2 regions of the Mesorhizobium sp. B2-1-8 genome follow, and region 2 is predicted to be linked to the other one. Evidence: predicted binding sites of a transcription regulator. Region 2 holds the regulator's gene; the other holds the start of a gene.
The links. Region 2 encodes LexA, which represses DNA repair genes until DNA is damaged. Its sites were predicted from a motif close to TGTTCNNNNTGTGTTCNG; they were not measured.
Positions count from the first base shown of each region.

Region 1: the regulator LexA is predicted to act here: its motif matches at 8,003-8,020, upstream of FJ970_RS04540 (ImuA family protein).

Region 1 is NZ_CP083952.1:949,915-961,327, forward strand. It holds gene trxA (thioredoxin) at 1-792, shown strand, start outside; gene FJ970_RS04520 (LON peptidase substrate-binding domain-containing protein) at 898-1,569, shown strand; gene FJ970_RS04525 (Trm112 family protein) at 1,605-1,856, shown strand; gene FJ970_RS04530 (error-prone DNA polymerase) at 2,175-5,525, opposite strand; gene FJ970_RS04535 (DUF6504 family protein) at 5,522-7,000, opposite strand; gene FJ970_RS04540 (ImuA family protein) at 6,942-7,979, opposite strand; gene FJ970_RS04545 (LysE family translocator) at 8,375-9,007, opposite strand; gene FJ970_RS04550 (metallopeptidase family protein) at 9,144-9,566, shown strand; gene FJ970_RS04555 (hypothetical protein) at 9,574-10,011, shown strand; partial or broken gene FJ970_RS04560 (metallopeptidase family protein) at 10,031-10,306, shown strand; gene FJ970_RS04565 (DUF1737 domain-containing protein) at 10,332-10,538, opposite strand; gene FJ970_RS04570 (HpcH/HpaI aldolase/citrate lyase family protein) at 10,578-11,413, opposite strand, start outside.
Region 2 is NZ_CP083952.1:3,943,984-3,955,396, forward strand. It holds gene gltX (glutamate--tRNA ligase) at 1-214, opposite strand, end outside; gene FJ970_RS19290 (ComEC/Rec2 family competence protein) at 318-2,771, shown strand; gene lexA (transcriptional repressor LexA) at 2,765-3,508, opposite strand; gene FJ970_RS19300 (GntR family transcriptional regulator) at 3,919-4,692, opposite strand; gene FJ970_RS19305 (ABC transporter substrate-binding protein) at 4,846-5,832, shown strand; gene FJ970_RS19310 (ABC transporter ATP-binding protein) at 5,891-6,670, shown strand; gene FJ970_RS19315 (ABC transporter permease) at 6,676-7,599, shown strand; gene kynU (kynureninase) at 7,634-8,881, shown strand; gene kynA (tryptophan 2,3-dioxygenase) at 8,953-9,789, opposite strand; gene FJ970_RS19330 (AMP-binding protein) at 9,786-11,411, opposite strand.

The DNA.
Region 1 (11,413 bases), 3.0 Mb from region 2:
GATTTCTGGGCGCCGTGGTGCGGACCTTGCAAGCAGCTCACCCCGCAGCTGGAAAAGGCGGTCAAGGCCGCCGGCGGCAGGGTCAAGCTGGTCAAGATGAACATCGACGACCACCCCTCGATCGCCGGCCAGCTCGGCATCCAGTCGATCCCGGCGGTCATCGCCTTCAAGGACGGCCAGCCGGTCGACGGCTTCATGGGCGCCGTCCCCGAGAGCCAGATCAACGAATTCATCACCAAGGTCGGCGGCAAGGGCAATGGCGCGCCGCCGGTGGCCGAGGCCCTAGCCGCGGCAGCCGAAGCCCGCGATGCCGGCGACATGCAGGCCGCCGCCGACATCTATGACGCCATCCTGGCGCAGGCGCCGGAGACGGTCGAGGCAATTGGCGGGCTGGGCGACCTGTTGTTCGAGGCCGGCGACACCGAGGGTGCCGAGGCGCTCCTGGCAACAGCGCCGGAGGCCAAGAAGGATGCACCGCCGCTGGCTGCCCTGCGCGCCAAGATCGCGGTGGCCGCGCAGGCGGCGGCGTTGGGCAATCCGGCCGAGCTCGAACGGCGCTTGGCCGAAAACCCTAGGGATCATCAGGCGCGTTTCGATCTGGCCATGATCCAGAACGCCAAGGGCGAGCGCACGGCAGCCGCCGACAACCTTCTGGCCATCATCAAGGCCGACCGGAGTTGGAACGAGGATGGCGCCAGGACGCAGCTGCTGCAGCTGTTCGAGGCCTGGGGCATGACCGACGAGGCGACGCTTGCGGCGCGCCGCAAATTGTCGGCATTGCTGTTTTCCTGAGCCGGTTGTCGGTTGTTTTGTCGCACGGGCTTGTGGCGTCGGGCCTGAGCGCCAGATAGACAGGGCAGGATTGACGCTTCGCAATGAAGCGATCGGAGGAACGAGGTGCAAGCGGGAAACGCGCATTACCGGCTCGCCAAGGATTTGCCGTCGACGATCCCGATCTTTCCGCTCGAGGGTGCGCTCCTGCTGCCGGGCGGCCGCATGCCGCTCAACATCTTCGAGCCGCGCTACCTGCAGATGGTGGACGAGGCGGTCGCCGGCTCGCGCGTCATCGGCATCATCCAGCCCGGCCTCAATGGCGCATTGCGCGAGGATGGCGAGCCGGAGCTTTGCAGTGTCGGCTGCATCGGCCGCATCATCGCCTTTTCAGAGACCGGCGACGGCCGCTACCTGATCTCGTTGCAGGGCGTGTGCCGGTTCCGCATCGCGCACGAGCTGACGGTCAAGACGCCGTTCCGCCAATGCAAGCCGGCGCCCTTCCTCGCCGATCTCGACGAGGAGCAGGCGGCTGATGAGATCGACCGGCCGGCGCTGCTGCGGGCGTTTCGCGCCTATCTGCAGGCCAATGATCTGGAAGCCGACTGGGAAAGCGTCAGCCGCGCCGAAAACGCCATGCTGGTCAACGCGCTGTCGATGATGGCGCCCTACGGACCAGCCGAGAAGCAGGCATTGCTGGAAGCCGCGGACCTGAAAACCAGGGCCGAGACGCTGATTGCCATCACCGAGATGACGCTGGCGCGCGAGAATGAGGATTTTGGCTCGAGCCTGCAGTGAGGTGAGCGCAGGCCCGAAGCTGGAAAGGGGACGCAATGGCGGATGGGCGTGACGGAAAGAAAACCAGCGTCGACCCGAAGCTGCTGGAACTCTTGGCCTGCCCGCTGACCAAGGGACCGCTGGCCTGGGACCCCGAACGTGGCGAGCTGGTCTCGCGGATCGCCAAGCTCGCTTACCCCGTGCGCGACGGCATCCCGATCATGCTTCCTTCGGAAGCGCGGACCATCTCGGCCGAGGATGTGCTGTCGCCGCCAAAGCTGGGCGGGCCGAGCAGTTCAGCGTCATAGACAGTCATTTACCGAGTGTGATCGGACGTTAAGATGACGCTCTACGGCGCCCCCCTCTGTCCTGCCGGACCCGGCCCTTCGCTGTCGCTCCGGGCGTTCGTTATTCGGAAAGCCAAGCAATTGGCTTTCCGTCCGCTTCGCGGACCACTCCTCACCCCCACCAGGGGGGAGATTGGCAGCTTCATTGACGGCGCTTCTCTGCCAGCGTGAAAATTGGCGAAAGCCGAAACAACAGCCGATCTCTCCCCTCGAGGGGGAGATGCCCGGCAGGGCAGAGGGGGGCGCTGTCCCGCCAGCGCTTGATGACGAAGGGCAGGCCTACTGGAAATTGCGCCCTTTGGGCATGACCCTTTCCGCCTCTTCCGACAGCATTGCGAGGTCCTGTCCGACTTTCGGTGTTGCGGGTTGGCTGGAGCGATCCGGGTCGTTGGCGTTGGCGGAGCGGTCCGAAGGATCGGCGGCCGGCAGTGCGGCTGCACTGACCTTTTCCAGGAGCACGGTCAGCCAGGGCGTCAGGTCCTCGATCTTCTCGGCGACGATATGGACGACACCTGATTCCGACTGCAGTTTCCCGCTGACCTTGACGAAGCGCGCGCCCATGACGATGGGCCGGAAGCGGGTAAAAGTTCTTTCCCAGAAGATGACATTGGCGACGGCCTTGTCGTCTTCCAGCGTGAGAAAGATCGCATTGCCCTTGCCGGGGCGCTGGCGCACCAGCACCAGCCCGGCAACGGAAACCCGCCTGCCATCGCGCACGGATGGCAGGCTGGCATTGGGGGTAACGCCGGCGCGGTCGAGCCGCTCGCGCAGGAAGGCGACCGGATGCGCCTTCAGCGACAGGCCGAGCGAACGGTAATCGTGGATGACATGCTCGCCGAGCGGCATTTTCGGCAGCTTCGTCTGCGGCTCCAGCTCGCGCAGGCCGAGCGCCGGCTGGTCGAACAGCGGCAGCTTCTCGGCGGCACTCTTGCCGTCCAGCGCGCGGACCTGCCAAAGTGCCGCGCGGCGATCGAGACCTATGGACCGAAAGGCGTCGGCCTGCGCCAGCTTCTCGATCTCGTCGACATTGAGGCCGGAACGCAGCCAGACATCCCGGACGGTCGAGTAGCCGGCGCCGCGCCGCTCGACGAAAGCCTCCGTGCGTTCCTTGGAAAGTCCCTTGATCTGCCTGAAGCCGAGCCGTAGCGCATGGCTCGTCTCGATGACACCGCGCATTTCGGCATGGCGCGGCAGGATGCGGGCCGGGTCGAAAGGCGCCTTTTCCAGGGTGCAGTCCCAGACGGAGAAATTGACGTCGACCTCGCGGATGTCGACGCCATGGTCGCGGGCGTCGCGCACCAGCTGCGCCGGCTGGTAAAACCCCATCGGCTGCGAGTTCAGGATCGCGGCGCAGAACACGTCGGGATAGAAGGTCTTGAACCAGCAGGAGGCGTAGACGAGCAGCGCGAAGGAGGCGGCGTGGCTTTCGGGAAAGCCGTATTCGCCAAAACCCTCGATCTGCTTGAAACAGCGCTCGGCGAAGTCCTTCGTGTAGCCCTTGCCGACCATGCCGTCGATCATGCGCTGGCGGTAATTGCCGATGGTGCCGGTGCGCTTGAAGGTGGCCATGGCGCGGCGCAATTCGTCGGCCTCGCCCGGCCTGAAGCCGCCGGCGACGATGGCGATCTTCATCGCCTGCTCCTGGAACAGCGGCACGCCCAGTGTCTTGCCGAGTATTTCTTCCAGCTCCGGCTTGGGATATTCGGCTTTTTCCTTGCCTTGCCGGCGGCGCAGATAGGGATGCACCATGTCGCCCTGGATCGGGCCGGGGCGTACGATCGCCACCTCGATGACGAGGTCGTAGAATTCGCGTGGCTCAAGGCGCGGCAGCATCGACATCTGCGCGCGCGATTCGATCTGGAAGACGCCGAGCGTATCGGCACGGCAGATCATGTCGTAGACACGAGGGTCCTCCTTGGCGATCGTATCCAGGGTCAATGGCCTGCCATAGTCGTCCCTCACGCCGTATTGGGTTTCGAGCAGGGTGAATGCGCGTTGCAGGCAGGTCAGCATACCGAGCGCCAGCACATCCACCTTCAGGATCTTCACCGAATCCAGATCGTCCTTGTCCCATTCGACCATCTTGCGCTCGTCCATCGCCGTCTTGACGATGGGGACGATCTCGTCGAGCCGGTCCCTGGTGATGACGAAGCCGCCGACATGCTGGGAGAGATGACGGGGGAAGCCCATGATCTCGTTGGCGCGTTCCATCACATGCCGCGATATGGGATCGCTGCGGTCGAGGCCGCCGGCCCTCGCCTCCTTCTCGCCAAGCTCCGAGGTCGACCAGCCCCAGATCGAGCCGGAAAGCGATGCCCGGACATCCTCCGACAGGCCCATCGCCTTCGACACTTCGCGCAGCGCCGAACGGCCGCGATAGCTGATGACGGCGGCGGCAAGGGCGGTGCGCTTGGAGCTGTATTTCTCGTAGATGTACTGGATGACGGTTTCGCGCTTTTCGTGCTCGAAATCGACGTCGATGTCAGGCGGTTCGTTCCTTTCCTCGGAAATGAAGCGCTCGAAAAGCGAATCGATTTTTTCCGGCCCCACTTCGGTGATGCCGATGCAGAAACAGACGACCGAGTTGGCGGCTGACCCACGCCCCTGGCAGAGAATATCCTTGCTGCGCGCGAACTTGACGATGTCGTAGACGGTCAGGAAATAGCGGGCGTAATTCAGCCGCTCGATCAGGACGAGTTCTTCCTGAATGCGCTTTATGACGCTGGGGGGGACGCCGCCCGGGAAGCGCCGGGCTGCTCCCTCCCGGGCCAGCCGCTCCAACTCCGCCTGCGGCCCGAGTCCCGATTCCGTCGGCTCGTCCGGATAATTGTACTGGAGGTCGCCGAGCGAGAAGGTCAGTTCTTCCGCAAAACGCAGCGTCTCCGCCAGCGCCTGCGGATGCCTGCGGAACAGGCGCGCCATCTCCAGCGGCGGCTTCAAATGGCGTTCGGCATTGGCGGTCAGTTCCAGCCCCACCTCGGCGACCGGAACATTGAGGCGGATCGCGGTCAGCACATCCTGCAGCGGGCGGCGTTCGGCCGTGTGATAGAGCACATCGTTGGTCGCCATCAGCGGGATGCCGGCACTCTCTGCAAACGCCGCCGCCTGCTCGATCCGGAAGCGATCATGGCCGGCATAACAAGGCGACACACCGAGCCGCAGCGCCCTGCCGAAGCGGTCCTGGAGTTGGCGGAGCAAAGCCAGGCTGTCCTGCGCGCCCTGTGCCAGATCGGGCAGGACCGCCAGCGACATCCGGTCCCCCCATTCGAGCAGGTCGCCGCGCCGGAGCAGGGTGGCGCCCTTTTCGGTCTCGTCACGCAGATTGGCCTGGGTGAGCATGCGGCACAGATGCCCCCAGCCCTTGCGGTCCCTGGGATAGGCGAGAATGTCAGGCGTGCCGTCGCCAAAAACCAGCCGGCAGCCGGGATGATAGGCAAGCTTTTCGACCTTGGCCTGCTGCCAGGCGCGCACCACTCCGGCCACGCTGTTGCGGTCGGCGAGCCCGATCGCGGAGAAGCCCATGAGCTTGGCCGCGACCACCAGCTCCTCCGGCTTGGAGGCACCGCGCAGGAAGGAGAAGTTCGACTGGATGCCGAATTCGGCATAGGGGATGACGGTCAGCGCGTTCATGCGAAGACCCCGTGCATGAACCAGCGCGGCGGGATCTGCGAGACGCCGCCGTAAAGGCCTTGCCGGTAGAGCCAGTAGCGGCGGCCATCGGCATCCTCGATGCGGAAATAGTCGCGTGTCGATGCCGCCGGATCGCCTGGCGCCTCGCGCCACCATTCGGCGGCGATGCGCTCCGGACCCTCGGCACGGGTAACGCGATAAAGCGCGCGGCGCCAACGGAAATGCAGCGGCGGTCCCTCCGGCATTTCGGTGGCCGGCACATCGATGGGCTCGGGTGCGCGGAACAGCCGGATCGGCCGTTCCGGCGGGAAAATGGTCATCGGCGCCTGCATCCTGTCCGGCTTCCTCGGCGGCGTGGTCCGGCGCGGCGCCTCGCTGAACGGGACGATGGCGACGGCGCGCTCGGGCAGATGGCTTTCCACGGGAACCGGCTGCAGAACCGCGCCCTCGCCGAGGCGGGCGCGGATACGGTCGGCGAACAGGGCGATGTCGGCGCCGTCATCGGCCGCTTCACCGGTCAGATCGGTCTGCTGCGTGTCGAAAGCGGCGACGGCCAGCACCGAGAGGCGCACCAGGTCGAAGCCATAGCCGGCGTCGATATGCTGCTCGAGTGCTGCCAGCCGCTCATGGAACAATTTCCGGATCAGCAAGGGTTCGCGCATCGGCCGCGAGGTGCCGAGCGCGATGCGGCTGACGGCGCCGTCGACGCGAAAGAGCAGCAGCGCCAGCGTCCGGGCGCCTTCGCCGCGGCGTTCGAGGTCGGCCTTCAAGGTCGTCGCCAGCATGCCCACCAGCCGCTCTATCTCTTCCGTCAGCGTGACGGGCTCGGCGAGATGGCGTTCGACCGAAAGCGGTGCGACGGGAAGGCGCGGCGAGATCGCTTCGTCGAGACGGCCAAGCGCCTGGTCGAGGCGCTGGAGCAGCAAAGCGCCGAAGCGGCGGGCGAGCGGCGCGCGCGGCGCGGCCATGACGGCGCCCGCCGTGCGCAGCCCGACACTTTCCAGGCTGGTCCGGGTTTCCGGCGCCATGCGAAGGGCGGCCAGCGGCAAGGGGGCAAGCAAGGCTTCCTCCTCGCCCGATAGAACGATGCGGTCGCCGCAGAAGCGTGCCGCCGCCCAGGCCGCCCCGGGCGTGCCGGCAAGCCCGGCGCGGACGTCGAAACCCTGGTGGAGGAAGCGCGACAGGATTTCGTCCAGCATGGCGCGTTCGCCGCCGAACAGATGGGTGCAGCCGGTGACGTCGAGGAACAGGCCGTCGATGCTGTCCAGCGCCACCAGCGGCGTGTAACGGTCGCACCAGTCGGCAAGGCCCTCGAGCAGGCGCCGGTCGGCCTCCGGATCGGCTTCGACGATGTCGATCGACGGATGCATGGCGCGCGCATCGGCAATCCCCATGTCGCGCTTCAGGTGCAGTGCCTCAGCCCGCTCGTCGAGGGCCGAGATGCGCTGCGCGTTGCCCTGGCGGTGGCTGATCACGAGTGGTGGGTGAGATGGCGACGGATGATCCGACGGCCGGGAACGCCAGGATTTCCCCAGCCGCTGCCGCAGGATCCTTTCGGTCGCCAGATAGGGAAACCACAGGGACAGGATTCTCTGCCCATTCGCTGCCTTCACCGCGTCTTTCGTCGCCCCTTCTTTCGTCGAATCTGCGTTCATCGGGGTTCCACTCCAGTGTGAATTGTCCAGGCAGGGCCGTGCGGCTCTTGCCGATGCTGATGGTGAAGGCGGGGTGGCCGATCGAACTGGCGAGCGGCCCGGCGACCGTGGCGCGCGGCACGGCCGGCGCCGACACGGCGATCAGACGGACAGGCGCCGCCGTCGGTTCGGGCTCGGCCGCCTGCCGCAGCAGGAACACCGGCCGGCCGGCAGCTTGCGCCCTTGCGTGCAGCCGGCGTGTCGCGGTCAGGTCCAGCCGCTGCGGATTGCCGCGGATTTCCAGGATGACGGCGGCAAGCGCGGTCATCCGGGCGGCCTCCTCGGCGACCCACAGCGCATCGACAAGCCTGGGCGCCTCGGAAAACAGCAATTGCCCGGGCTCGATGCCGAAGCCGGCATGCAGCCCCCTGGCGTAGGGAAAGCCGGCCTCGTGGAAAATTTCCGATGTCCCGATCCACAGGATGGGCAGCCCCTGCGCCTGGTTGAGGATCAGGCTGACGAGCGACAGAGCGAAGCCGGCCACGGCTCCCGCGTCGCGGGTTTCCAGGCCATGGATTTCGGTCAAGGCGGCTTTCGGCAGGCCGCCGCTGAGCGCGGCATCGAGCCGCTCGACGCCGATGGGCAGGAAAGTATCCGGCAAGGCGGCGGCAAGCCCGCGCCGGACGATCGTCAGATCGCTGCCGCCATCAAGGGCCGCCGCCGCCGGCGCCTGCAGGCGCTCGGGCAGCGTTCCCTCGATTTTCGCGATCTGGCGGCGCAGGGCAAAAACAGTCTCCCGCGCCACGGCGGTCATCGCCATGACGGTCAGCTTCCACTCACAATTGTTCCTGTTATGTTCCCTAAGATTCCAGAGCGGTCCGGAAGAGTCAAGCGGAGTCATAAGGAATTTATTCCTGCGCGTATCGACACACGAGTCCGACATGTCCGCACGTCACCATGAGGTCGTCATGTATGGACGAAGCAGCCGCGCAGCGGCGTCGCGGAGACCCTGGGATCCATGCCGCGACCTTAGCCGTGAAGTGCAGCCGAGCAAAATTCTGCACCCGTGGCAGCGCACCGGAGTCCCGGCATGGATTCCGGGGTCTGCGCCGCGTCGCTGCGCTCCTTGCTCCGCCCCAGAATGACGAAGTGATGGGCGTTTCCTTGCCAATCGCCAACGTATTCGTCAATCAGACGGCGTCACACTTCCGAGGATCAACGCTGGCCGCCAAAGGCCAGCCGTGCGGCAAGCCCCGTGAATACGGTTCCCAGCAGAATTTGCGGCGCCCGTTGGAACCGCGTCCGTTTCGACAAGGCAGCGCCGATCCGGCTCGCGGTCAGGATGACTAGGCCATTGATCATCAGTCCGATCAAATTGAGCACGGTCGCCAGCACCAGGATCTGCGCCGCGACCGACCCAGCCTCGGGACGTACGAACTGCGGGAAGAGCGCGAGCACGAACAGTGCCATTTTCGGGTTGAGCAGGTTGGTCAGCAATCCCTGTCGGAAGATGCGTGCCCGCGAATAGCGCGGCAGGCCGGAAACCGGTGCAAATGCCGTTCCCTCGGCGCGGAAGGCCTTGAAGGCGAGATAGGCGAGGTAGGCCGCGCCGGCAAAGCGCACGATGTCGTAGGCGATGGGCGCGACCAGGAAGAGTTGCGACAGGCCGAAGGCGGCGGCCAATGCATGACAATAGGTGCCAGAGGCGATGCCGGCATAGGTCGCCAGGCCCGAGGAGCGCCCCTGGCTGGCACTACGGGAAGCGATCAACAGCATGTCCGGCCCCGGCGTCGCGGTCAGCGCGAGACAGGCAATCGCGAAAAGTCCAAGTGTGGAAAGGTCCGGCATGAAAGCTCCTTGAGACATGGCCGGAACCGACCCCTACGCGATTCCCCGGCATTGGCAAAGGCACTGGACCAGAAATTGCCACGCCATTTGCCTGGGCCAGCGCGAAAGCCTATATGCCGGGATCAAAGGACAAAGCATGGCCCGCATCTACAAGACCCGCAGCTGGCATGGCGAACTTGCGCCCTCGATGGAGGAATTGGAGTTCCTGGCGCTGGAGGCCTACGCCCATCTGCCGGAGGATTTTCGCAAGTTGACCGGCGAGATCGTCATCCAGATCGCCGAATTCCCGACCGACGAGATCATGGACGATTTGTCGCTGGAGACGCCGTTCGACCTGCTCGGCCTGTTCGAGGGGCGCGGCATCGCCGAACGCTGGAACCCGCAAACCGGCGAAGGCCCGAACCGCATCACGCTCTATCGCCGCGCCATGCTCGACTACTGGGCCGAGAACGAGGAATCGCTGGGCGACATCGTCACCCACGTGCTGATCCACGAGATCGGCCACCATTTCGGCCTGTCGGACGATGACATGGAGAAGATCGAAGAGGCGGCTGAGTAGCACTCAAATGACGGAAGCAGAGTTTGCCGATCGGATCGACTGCAATTGGCCCTATCGCGACATTTTGCTGAGTCGCGACCTGATTGAAACGGCCATCGGGATTTCACCGAATGCCGCATTCCTTGCACTCGATGAGCTTTGCCGTCCGCCCGCAAGTGCTGTCGTCGAGCCCGCCACCCTCACGGCGTTGGTTGATTTTTTGCTGGCCAAATTCGACCATCCGCTGGCACCGATGATCGCGGACTGCGCTTTATGCAAGATCAGGCGCAAGACACTGCCGGTTCCAGAAGTCCTCGCCAAGATGGATACCGTCTCCGCCTATCCAGGCCTTCATGCGGCGCTATCGATCCTTTACTTCGGCTGCGATGACGCTGACGGTTTCGCAGACGCAAAACTTAACAGCATTACAGCGGCCTGGGAAACTGTAGCGGCTCCCAATCGCTGAGATGGGTGTCCGGCCCCTATTCCCGACCGACGAGATCATGGACGATTTGTCGCTGGAGACGCCGTTCGGCCTGCTCGGCCTGTTCGAGGGGCGCGGCATCGCCGAACGCTGGAACCCGCAGACCGGCGAAGGCCCGAACCGCATCACCCTCTATCGCCGCGCCATGCTCGACTACTGGGCCGAAAACGAGGAATCGTTGGGCGACATCGTCACCCACGTGCTGATCCACGAGATCGGCCACCATTTCGGCCTGTCGGACGATGACATGGAGCGAATCGAAGAGGCGGCTGAGTAGGCTGAAGGGAGGGAGGGGCCTCCCCCTACCAGTCGCTGAGCTTGGTATCCGGCCCGTATTCCTGGCCGTCGACATCCTTCACCACGGCCTGGCCGCAACGCATGGTCTTGGTTTTCTTGTCATAGGCGTAGGTCGGCGAGCCGAACAGGTGCCAGCCCTTGTTCAGCGCCGCCGTCACCTTGTGACAGAAACTGGCGTCGTCCGGAGCGGTGAGAAAGCGGTAGAGTTTCATCGTCCAAATTTCCTGTCGTGTATCCCAAGTCGACGAATATCATGCGCCGATGGCGGCAGCCTTCGCCAGCAGTTTTTCGGCCTGAGCCAGGTGCAGCCGCTCGACCATCCTGCCATTCAGCGCGATGACGCCCTTGCCGCTGTTTTGCGCCAGCGCGAAGGCATCCTTCACCGCGCGCGCCTCGGCCAGCGCCTGCGCCGACGGGGCGAAGGCATGGTTGGCGGCCTCGATCTGCGATGGATGGATCAGCGTCTTGCCATCAAAGCCCATGGCGGCGGCCTGCGTGCACTCGCGCGCAAACGCGTCCGGGTCGCGAAAATCGTTGAACACCCCGTCGAGCATGTCGATGCCGCCGGCGCGCGCCGCCAGCAGCATCTGCATCAGCCATGGCAGGAGATAGGCGCGGTCCGGCGTCGCCAGCACGCCTGTATCCTTGATCAGGTCATTCGTTCCGGCAATGAAACAATCAAGCCGCGAGGCGGGGTCGCGGCCGAGTTCGGCGATGGCGCCGATGTTGAGCATGGCCTTGGGGGTCTCGATCATCGCCCATAGTTTCACACTATCGGGAGCAAGATTGTCGTCCAGCACGTCGCCGACCTCAAGCACGTCGCGCGGCGTGTCGACCTTGGGCAGCAGGATGCCGTCCGGCTCCGCCTTGGCCACGGCCGCAAGATCCTCGGTGCCCCATTCGCTGGACAGCGCATTGACGCGCACCACCATCTCGCAGCGCCGGCCATTGTGGCCGGCGTCAGGACGGTTGGCGAAAATGCCGGCCAGTTTTTCGCGCGCGGCGATCTTGTCGGCGGGAGCGACGGCGTCCTCGAGGTCGATGATGACGGCGTCGCAGGCAAGCCGCGCGATCTTGGCCAGCGCCT
Region 2 (11,413 bases):
CGTCCCATGACAGGCCGAGCCAGGTCAGTCCGTCCAGAATGGCTGATGTGGCCGCCTCGGTCGAGCGCTCGCGATCGGTGTCCTCGATACGCAACAGCATCGTGCCGCCGGTGTGCTTGGCATAGAGCCAATTGAACAGCGCCGTGCGTGCGCCGCCGATGTGCAGATAGCCGGTCGGCGAGGGGGCAAAACGGGTGATGACCTTGTCGGGCATGAAACTCTCGGAGAACGTCTGAAGCTGGGTGCGGAGTGCGCGGACTTTCGCGCGTCGCGCGTTCATGTAGCATAGGGTGTCGAGGGCGCAAGGGGCAGACCCGATGACTGGACGAGGCCGGGGCTCGGATCGGGGCGAGGGCGCCATTGTCGGCGTCAGCGAGCGGTCCCTGTTTGCGACGCCTCCGGCGATCCCACTGCCATCGCCGCTCGTGGCTGCGCCGGCAACCCAGCCGCCGCAGGCGGACAGCCCGACGCCAACTCCGTCTCCCGCCGCGCGCAGGATTGTGCGCGTGCGCCGGCAAATCGGCCTGATAGCCTTGCCTCGCCTGCGTCACGGCGTGACCAAGGCGGCGGAGTTGGAACTCGACCGGGGCATCGCCTTCCTGCTGGTGCCGGTCTGCCTGGCTGTCGGGGCGATCGGCTACTTTTCGCTGGCGTCCGAGCCCGATTTTGCAAAGCTCGTCGCGGCCGTGATGCTGGCAGCGATCTGTGCCTTCGTCTCCCGCTCTTGGCCGAAAACCCATCTGTGTTTCATGGCAGTGCTGTTGTGTGTGCTTGGCCTGCTCGCGGCGAAGGTCGAAACATGGCGAGCCGGAACCCGGATGCTGGGCTCGGAAATCTCGACGCAGTTGACCGGCCGCGTGGTCTCGCTCGAAGAAATGGAGACCGGCCGCATCCGGCTGACCATGGACGTGATTTCGACGGCCCGCCCGAAACTGCGCTATGCGCCGGAAAGGGTCCGGCTTTCTGCACGCAAGATACCGCCGGAAATGACCGCCGGCTCGCTTGTCACAGGTTATGCCAAACTGCTGCCGCCGACCGGTCCGGTGCGGCCGGACAGCTACGACTTCTCCTTCGACAGCTATTTCGCCGGCATCGGCGGCAGCGGCTTCTTTCTCGGCAATCCAACCGTTGTCTCCGCCGACGACGGTGAGATGCCGCTGCCGGCACGCCTTTTTTCTGGCATCGAAAATGCCCGCGAAGCCATCGCCGACCATATCAGGGGCAGCATTGGCGGCGCCGAAGGCGAGATCGCGGCGGCGCTGATCGTCGGCGTGCGCGCCGGGATTCCCGATGAAATCAACGAAGCGATGCGGCGTACCGGCATCTATCACATCATCTCCATTTCGGGACTGCATATGGCGCTGGTGGCCGGCACCATCATGGGCCTGTTGCGCGGCGTCTTCGCGCTGTTTCCAGGCTTTTCCGCGCGCCGGCCGGTGAAGAAATATGCGGCGGCCGCCGCACTTTTCTCGATCGCCGCCTATCTCGTCATTTCCGGCGTCGTCGTTGCGGCCGAGCGCAGCTTCATCATGCTGGCGGTGATGCTGGTCGCCGTCTTGTTCGATCGCGCGGCACTGACCATGCGCAATCTGGCGATCTCGGCGATCGCCGTCATCCTGGTTTCCCCGCACGAGGTCGTCGGCCCGAGCTTCCAGATGTCGTTCGCGGCAACCGCGGCCTTGGTCGGCGCCTATGCCGGCTGGGCCGACCACCATGCGGGAAAGACGAGGCCACCGCCGCCAAAGCGATCCCTGCCCGGGTTCCTGACGCGAAAGTTCCTCTTGGCGACAGGTGGATTGGCAATGACATCCATCATCGCCGGCAGCGCAACGGCGCTGTTTGCCATCTGGCATTTCCAGCGGGTGTCGCCGCTCAGCCTGTTCGCCAATCTGGCCGTCATGCCGATCGTATCGGTTGTGATGTTCCTGGCTGTCGCCAGCGCGTTGCTGATGCCGTTCGGGTTGGATTGGCCGGCTCTCTACCTCATGGGCAAGGGCCTGACGGCGATGATCGCCGTATCGGCGTGGATATCGGAGCGCTCTCCGATCGATGGGGTCGGGCTGATCTCGCAGCAATCCGTGCTGCTGGTCACCGTCGCGCTGGTCATCGCGACGATGGCGACGACCTGGCTGCGGCTTGCCGCGCTGCCGTTCGCGCTTGCCGGCCTGTTGACTGTGTCGCACACGCGCACGCCCGACGTGCTGATCTCGGAAGACGCGCGGCTGGTCGCAATGCCAATCGGCAATGGCGAACTGGCCGTCAACCGGGAACGTCCGAACGAATTCGCAGCCGAAAACTGGAAACGCGCCCTGATCTCCGAAACAATCGTTAAACCGGAAATGTTCGACAAGACGGACGGGCAATTCGATATCGCCGCTCCCACCGACCTGCCGCAGGGATCGCCGTTCTATTGCCGTGAAGGCCTGTGTCTTGCCAGGCACCCCTCCGGCGCGATCATCGCCTATGTCGAGGATCGCAAGAACACCTGGAAGGCCTGCGCCTTCGCCGACCTGATCGTCGTCAATGACGCGACCGCCTATGACGCCTGCCACAATCCGCTGGTTCTCGTTGTCACGAAACGGCAACTGGCCCGCAAGGGGAGTGCCGCCGTCTTCTTCGATCCCCAGTCGGCCACGAGCCCGGCTGCGATCGAATTCGCCGTCGACGGACCATACCGGCCCTGGCACGAGCAGCGAAAATTCTCACGCGAGGCGAGGGGGCTGCCGCCCTATAAAAAGCCTGACAAACCCGATGGCAAACCGGTTCAGTAGCGTCTTATCAGCCCGACCAGTTTGCCCTGCACCTTGACCCTGTCTGGCCCGAAGATGCGTGTTTCGTAGGCTGGATTGGCGGCTTCGAGCGCGATCGAAGCGCCCTTGCGGCGAAACCGCTTCAGCGTTGCTTCCTCCTCATCGACCAGCGCCACGATGATTTCGCCCGGACTTGCCGTATCGGCATTGCGGATGATGACCGTGTCGCCGTCGAAGATACCGGCCTCGATCATCGAGTCGCCCTTGACCTCCAGCGCATAGTGCTCGCCGCCCATGATCATGTCCGGCGGCACCGAAATCGAATGCGTCTGATGCTGGATGGCATCGATCGGCACACCGGCGGCGATACGGCCCATGACCGGGATGGACACGGCTGAAACCGCATCGTCGTCGTTACCGGCCGCGGGCAGGCGAGAAGGCGCCGCCGCCGGCCTGATCTGGCGGCCGAGACCGCCTTGGCCAAGGCTGCCCTGGATGACGCTTGGCGAGAACTTCTTCGCCGCATTGAGGCCCGGCGCGATCGAGTCCGGCAGCCGCAGCACTTCCAGCGCGCGCGCCCGGTTGGGCAGCCGGCGAATGAAGCCGCGTTCCTCCAACGCCGTGATCAGGCGATGGATCCCCGACTTGGAGGCAAGATCGAGCGCTTCCTTCATCTCGTCGAAAGAGGGCGGTATCCCGCTTTCCTTGAGCCGTTCGTGGATGAACATCAGCAGTTCATGTTGCTTGCGTGTCAGCATGGCGGCCCCCAAGGCAGTGAACGAAGGTCTGAACCAGAATCGAAAAACAAACCCAGAACAAACACTATCTGTTCCAGTTGTGTTCCGCAACCGTTTAAAGTTTAATGAATTTGTTAAGGCGTCTGAAGTTTTTTGCCCGCGACAGCGGACGGCAATCGACCCTTTCCGCTGTCGGCAAGGACATTGAAATCGTTTTGGTTAATGGGCTGTGGCCCATCCTCCGCCGAGGCTTGGCATCAGTCTTTTTGAGGGCTTTTCCGGGGATGGATCGTAAAAATTATGGATCCATTATTCGCGGAACGAAACGAAACCAAAACGCCAACGATTGTAGCTTCGGGGTAGCGACGGATCCAGGCGTCCGGCCGGCTCCGATCAAGTGCGTGCGAACAGGCGTCGCGGAAGCGCTGAAGTCATCCGGCGACAGCTTTCAAGCTGCCGGCGCGGGCGGCGTACTCGGTCGCGCCGCTGTCTTCGCTGTGGACATAGACATGCAGGGTGTAGCCGATATGCGCAGTCATCAGCGCCTTGGCCCGCTCGACGTCACGATCGAGTGCCGCTTCCATGATCGCGGTATGGTGTTCGATCGCAATCGCTTCACGCAGTGCCTCCATCGCCTCTTCATAGCCATCCTTGAGGCCAGCCGCGGCCCGCAATGTCGGCGCCAGACCAAGAAAACGATGATGCCGGCGCAGCTGATCCGAGATTGTCGAGCGGAAACGCAGCAGCCAATCGCATGTGGCGGCGCTCAGCAGCGCCGCATGGAAAGCCTCGTGGTTCTCGTCCCATTTGTCGACGGCCGCATCCGAGGGATCGTCGACCGCGGTCTTGCAGCGGGAGAGCCGGTAGTGGGCGGTGACGACAGCATCCTCCCACTCCTTGCTGCCTTTCTCCATCGATTCGAGGAATAGGGGGATCTCGACCACCATCCTGGCGCGCGCCAGGTCCTCCAGTTCGGCCCGCGATACCGGAGCCACGGTAAAGCCGCGATTGCTGATGGCGGTGACAAGGCGTTCGGCCTCGAGCCGCGACAAGGCTTCTCGCAACGGCGTCCAGCCAACGCCATAGGTACCGCGCAGCGCACTCAGCTTGAGCGGGGCGCCGGGCATTAGGCGCGTGGTCAGGATATCGCGCCGCAACAGCTGATAGGCTGCCTCCGTCTTTGTGGAGCTGGTTTGATCCTGCATCGCGGTCCATCCGTCGTCTGGCAGTGAAAAATTATATATGATGTCGGGGCGTGGCAAGAATTATATATAATATTTGACACGGGCCGGCGGATTGACAATGATCGCTGCAGTAGCCGCGCTCCAAGCGGCGCTGATCAAATCTGGGAGGAAATGATGTTGAAGTCGAAATCCGCTTGGTTGTCGGGTTTGTTCCTGGCCGGCGCATTGATGGTGAATGCCGGCAGTGCCGCCGCCGATCAGATACGCATCGGCATCGCCAATTTCGGCGAGCACCCCCAGCTCAACGCCGCCATAGCCGGCTTCAAGAAGGCGCTGACGGACAAGGGCTTCGTCGAGGGCAAGGACGTCGTCTATACGGAGAGCCATACGAATTTCGATGCATCGCTGGTGCCGCAGATGATCGCCAAGCTGCAGGCGGAGCAGCCCAAGCTGATCTACACCATCACCACGCCGGTCTCGCAGATTGCCAAGAAGGCGCTCGCGGGCTCCGGCATTCCGATCGTCTTTGCCGCGGTCACCGATCCGGTGGCAGCCAAGCTGGTACCGTCATGGGACTCCGGAGACGAAGGCATGACCGGCGCCAGCGACCTGCAGGACGTCGCCGCGGTAATGGCCTTCACCAAGAAGCTGCTGCCGAATGCCAAGCGCTTTGGCGTGCCTTACAATCCGGGCGAGGCCAACGACGTTGCCTTGGTCGAAAAGATCAAGGCGGCGGCACCCGCCGCCGGCTTCGAGGTCGTGGAAGTCGGCATCGACAACGTCAATGACATCCAGCAGCGCATCGCCTCGCTCGCCGGCAAGGCCGACGTGATCTACGGCCCGGCTTCGAACCTGATCCAGCCGGCGATCGCCGCTGTCTCCGCGGCTGCCCGCCAGGCCGGTATTCCGGTCGTAAATTCCGATGACAGCGCGGTCCGCAACGGCACCGTGCCGGCAAGCTTCGCGGTCAATTATACGCAGGTCGGTATCAACGCCGGCAACATCGCAGCCGAAATCCTGAAGGGCAAGGACCCCAAGACGATCGCGCCGTCGCGCCCCGCCTACAAGGACCACATGGCGACGATCTCGCGCAAGGCGATGGCGGCGTTCGGCATCGAGATACCGGCTTCGATGGCCGATTGCGGCTGCATCGTCGACTGACATCGGGGCAGCAGGGGTGACGGCGCGGACGCCGTCACCTTGAGGTCAGGGAGGAACGATGCTCGAGATCCGATCCGCGCGCAAAGTGTTCTACAAGGGCCAGGCCGACGAGAAGGTCGCGCTGGACGGTCTCAGCCTGTCGCTGGCCACGGGCGAGTTCGGCATCGTCATCGGCTCCAACGGAGCCGGCAAGAGCAGCATGCTCAATGCCATTTCCGGCGCCCTGATCCTCGATTCCGGCCAGATCCTGATCAACGGCGCCGATGTGACTGGCATGCCCGTGCACAAGCGCGCCGCGAAACTGGCTCGCGTGTTCCAGGACCCGATGCGCGGTACCGCCGCCAGCATGACGGTCGCGGAAAACATGCTGCTGGCTGATTTGCGCAGCAGCAAGCGCACCTTGCGCCAGGGGCTGAACGCCACCCGGCTTGCGTCCTACAGGGAGCGCCTGTCGATACTGGGCCTCGGCCTCGAAAATCGTCTCGACACGCGCGTCGACCTGCTCTCGGGCGGGCAGCGGCAATCCCTGTCTCTGATCATGGCAGTCGGCGGATCGCCGGACCTGCTGCTGCTCGACGAGCATACCGCGGCACTCGATCCGCGCACGGCCGAGATCGTCATGCAGGCAACGGTGCGCGCCGTCAGCGCATTGAAGCTGACGACCTTGATGGTGACCCACAACATGCAACACGCCGTCGACTATGGCAGCCGGGTGATCATGCTCGACGCCGGCCGTGTCCTCCTGGAGGTCACAGGCGAAGAGAAGGCGAGGGTCACGGTTATCGATCTGATCGGCCATTTCTCCGTCAAGACCGACCGCATGCTGCTGGCGAGCTGATCATCATGGGCTTTATCGAGGACGTTCTCACCAGCTTCGTCGCGATCATGCCGGTCACCCTGGCGCAAAGCCTGATCCTGGCCTTTGTCGTGCTCGGGATCATGATCCCGTTTCGGATGCTGAATTTTCCCGATCTCACCAGCGAAGGCGCTTTTCCGCTGGGCGGCTGCGTCTGCGGCGTTCTCCTTGCCGCCGGCGCATCGCCGCTGATGGGCATCGCTGCCGCCCTCGTTGCCGGCTTCGCGGCGGGCTGCTGCACTGCCTTCATCCATCTGCGCTTCCGCATCCACACGCTTCTTGCCGGCATCCTGATGATGACGATGCTCTACAGCATCAATCTTCGGATCATGGGTAAGTCCAACCTCTCCGTGTTCGGGTCGCCGACGGTGTTCGACTGGGTGCCGTTCGCGCGGCCGGGTTTCCCCGCCAGCAAGATCGCCGTCGCGGGTCTTCTCGCGCTTGTCGCCTTCATGCTGCTCTACATGTTCTTCAGGACCGAGAAGGGGACTGCCGTGCGTGCCGTGGGCGCCAATCCTGACATGGCCGAGGCGCAAGGCATCAATGTCTGGGCCGCGACCATAGGCGGTGTCGGGTTGGCGAGCGCTTTTTCGGCTTCAAGCGGCGCGCTGATGGTGCAGTCGCAGGGATTCGCCGACGTCAATATGGGCCTGGGCATTCTCATCAACGGCCTTGCCGCGCTGATGATCGGCGAGGCAGTCGTCGGCAAGCAGACGGTCTGGCGTCAGTTGCTGGCACCCTTCGCAGGCGCGATCATCTACTACCAGCTGGTGTCGTTCTGCCTCGCCGCCGGCATGCCGCCGCCTGATCTGAAGCTTGCAACGGGCCTGTTCGTGCTGGCCATGCTTGCCTTGCCCAGCCTGAAGCGCAGCCGGGGAGCCGCACCGGTACGCGAAGCCATTCGTGAGTAACCAGGACGTGAATAACCAGGGAATGTCACAGATCATGCACGCAACGCTCGATCTAGCAGCCGTCGAAGCCATGGACGCGGCGGACCCACTGCGTGCCATGCGCGACCGGTTCATTTTGCCGGAAGGCGTCATCTATCTCGACGGCAATTCGCTCGGCGCCGCGGCACCCGCGATTTTCAACGAGCTGCAGAAGGCAGCGACGCAGGAGTGGGCGCAGGATTTGATCCGCGCCTGGAACACCGCCGGCTGGTTCGACATGCCGGTCGCGCTTGGCGACCAGTTGGGACGGCTGATCGGTGCGGCGGCCGGTCAGACGGTGGTCTGCGATACGACCTCGATCAACATCTACAAGGTGCTGCATGCCGCACTTGGCATGCGGCCGGACCGGTCGGTCATCGTCGCTGAGGGCGACAGTTTTCCAACCGATCTTTATATGGCCGAAGGCGTGGCCTCGACGCGGCCCGGCACCGTGCTGCGGCTCGAGGGCGTCGATGCGCCGACTATCGAGGAACTGATCGACGAGCGCGTTGCGGTCATCCTGGTCAACCATGTCAATTACAAATCCGGCCAGCTGCGCGACATGGCGGCACTGACGTGCAAGGCCCATCAGGTCGGTGCGCTGGTCGTCTGGGATCTCTGCCATACTGCCGGCGCCTTGCCGGTCGAACTCGACAGCGCCAATGCCGATTTCGCCATCGGCTGCACGTACAAGTATCTCAATGGCGGTCCGGGCGCGCCAGCCTTCATCTACGCCGCCGAACGTCATCACGATAGAGTCCAGCAGCCGCTCAGCGGTTGGTGGGGCCATGCGCGGCCCTTTGCCTTCGAACAGGGTTATGCGGCCGGCAGCGGCATCCGCCGGTTTCTGTGCGGCACGCAGCCTGTCTTGTCGATGCGGGCGCTCAAGGGAGCACTGGACCTTTGGGACGATGTCGACATGGCGGTGGTGCGCAAGAAGAGCATCGCGCTCACCGATCTGTTCATCCAGCTCGTCGAGACCAGATGCGGCGCCTACGGCCTGGAACTGGAAAGCCCGCGCGATGGCAAGCAGCGCGGCAGCCAGGTGTCGTTCCTCCACCCGCACGGCTACCAGGTGATGCGGGCACTGATCGAGCGCGGCGTGATCGGCGATTTCCGTGCGCCGTCGACGATCCGCTTCGGTTTCACGCCGCTCTATGTCGGTTACGCCGATGTATGGCAGGCGGTCGAGGTGCTGGAAGATATCCTGCGCACCGGCGCCTGGAAGGATGCGCGCTTCGCGGTCAAGACGGCGGTGACGTGAAAAGTCGGCGCAATTCCTGCGGGAAAACTGTGACGCGGTTTTCCCACGGGAATTGCGTCAAAACAAAGAGTTCAAAGCCGGGTACGGACGTTCCAGAGTTCCGGAAACAGGACGACCTCGAGCATCTTCTTGAGGTAGGAGGCGCCCGATGTGCCGCCGGTGCCGCGCTTCAGGCCGATGATGCGTTCGACCGTGGTGACGTGGTTGAAGCGCCAGCGGCGGAAGTAGTCCTCGAAATCGACCAGTTTCTCGGCCAGTTCGTAGAACATCCAGTAGCGTTGCGGATCGCGGTACACCGTCTGCCAGGCTACAAGGACCTCTTCGTTCTCCGTTCGCGTCTCGCGCCAGTCCGTGCGCTTTGCGTCCGCGCCAATATCGAAGCCGTTGCGCGCCAGAAGCAGCAGCGCTTCGTCGTAGAGCGACGGCTCAGCCAGGATCACCTCCAGCTTCTGGCTGAGGTCCGGCCGGTGCTTGTGCGGCCCGAGCATGGCGAGATTGCGATTGCCGGCCATGAACTCGATGGCGCGATACTGCCAGGACTGGAAACCCGAGGACTGGCCGAGCGCGTCGCGGAACTCGGTGTATTCGCTGGGCGTCATCGTGCGCAGCACGTCCCAGGCATTGTTCAACTGCTCGAAAATGCGGGCGACGCGCGACAGCATCTTGAAGCTCGGCTCGAGCCGATCGGCACGGATCGAGCGGATCGCCGCGCCTATCTCATGCAGGGCGAGCTTCATCCAGAGTTCCGATGTCTGGTGCTGGATGATGAACAGCATCTCGTCATGCGCCGACGACAGCGGCGCCTGCGCGTCGAGCACTTTCTCCAGGTGCAGATAGTCGCTGTAGGACATGCGTTCGTTGAACGACATCTCAGCACCTTCGGACGCCGGATCGTAGGGCTCGCTCAATTGATTTTCTCCGTGCGTAGCCGGAAGCGCTGGATCTTGCCGGTCTGGGTCTTGGGCAGGGCTGCGATGAATTTGACCGATCGCGGGTATTTATAGGGCGCGATGATTGTCTTGACGTGGTCCTGCAGGCGCTTGACGGTCATCGCGTCCGGCGAGACACCTTGCACCAGCACGACATGCGCCTCGACGATCTGCCCGCGCTCGCCATCCTCGGCGCCGATGACCGCGCATTCGGCGACATCGGGATGCGACAGCAGCGCCGCCTCGACCTCAGGTCCGGCGATGTTGTAGCCGGCGCTGACGATCATGTCGTCGGAACGGGCGGCGAAGTGGAAGAAGCCGTCCTCGTCCTGTGTGAAGGTGTCGCCGGTGAGATTCCAGCCGTCGCGCACATAATCCTTCTGCCTGTCATCGGCCATGTAGCGGCAGCCGGTGGGCCCGCGCACCGCCAGCCGTCCGGTCTCGCCACGCGGCACCTCGCGCATGTCGTCGTCGACGATGCGCGCCTCGTAGCCGCCGACCGGCTTGCCGGTCGAAGCCGGCTTCCTGTCGTCGAAGCGGTTGGAGATGAAGATGTGCAGCATTTCGGTGGCGCCGATGCCGTCGAGGATCGGCTTGCCGGTCTTTCGTGTCCACTCTTCGAAGACCGGAGCCGGCAAGGTCTCGCCGGCGGAAACGGCAACGCGCAGCGATGACAGGTCGGCGCCTTCGTCCATGGCCTTCAGCATGGCCCGGTAAGCGGTCGGCGCGGTGAAGGAAATGGTCGCTTTGTAGGTCTCGATGATGTGGATCATGTTGGGCGGCGTCGCCTGCTCCAACAGCGTCGCCGCCGCGCCGAATCGCAGGGGAAAGATGGCGAGCCCGCCGAGACCAAAGGTGAAGGCGAGCGGCGGCGAGCCGACGAAGATGTCGTCGGGCGTCACCTGCAGGACTTCACGGGCGTAGGCATCTGCGATGATCAGGAGATCGCGGTGGAAATGCATGGTAGCCTTCGGCACGCCCGTGGTGCCCGAGGTGAAGCCGAGCAGGGCGACATCGTCGCGGCCGGTGCTGACGGCGGTGAAGGTAACAGGCTTATCGAGGGCGGCGCGGTCGAGTTCGGCGTCATGGTTGGCGGTGCCGTCGAAGCCGATCACCTGCTTCAGGAACGCGCTGTCCTTGGCGCAGGCGGTCATCTCGTCCATCAGCCTGGTGTCGCAGAGCGCGGTCGTGATCTCGGCCTTGTCGACGATCTTGGTGAGTTCACCGGCGCGCAGCATGGGCATGGTGTTGACGACGACAGCGCCGACCTTGGTGGCGGCCAGCCAGCAGGCGACCATTGCCGGGTTGTTGGCGGAGCGGATCAGCACCCGGTTGCCCGGCTCGACGCCATAATTCTCGACCAGCGCATGGGCGAGCCGGTTCGTCCAGTCTGACAGTTCCTTGTAGGTGCGGCGACGGCCATTGCCGATCAGGGCGGTGTGGTCGCCGAGGCCCTTCTCGACCAGCCTGTCGGTCAGTTCGACACCGGCGTTGAGGTGTTCTGGATAGTCGAAGCCGTCGAGCAGGAAGTCCGGCCATTGCTCGGGCGGCGGCAGATGATCGCGCGTGAACGTGTCGGTATGCGCTGAAGGCCCAAGCATGT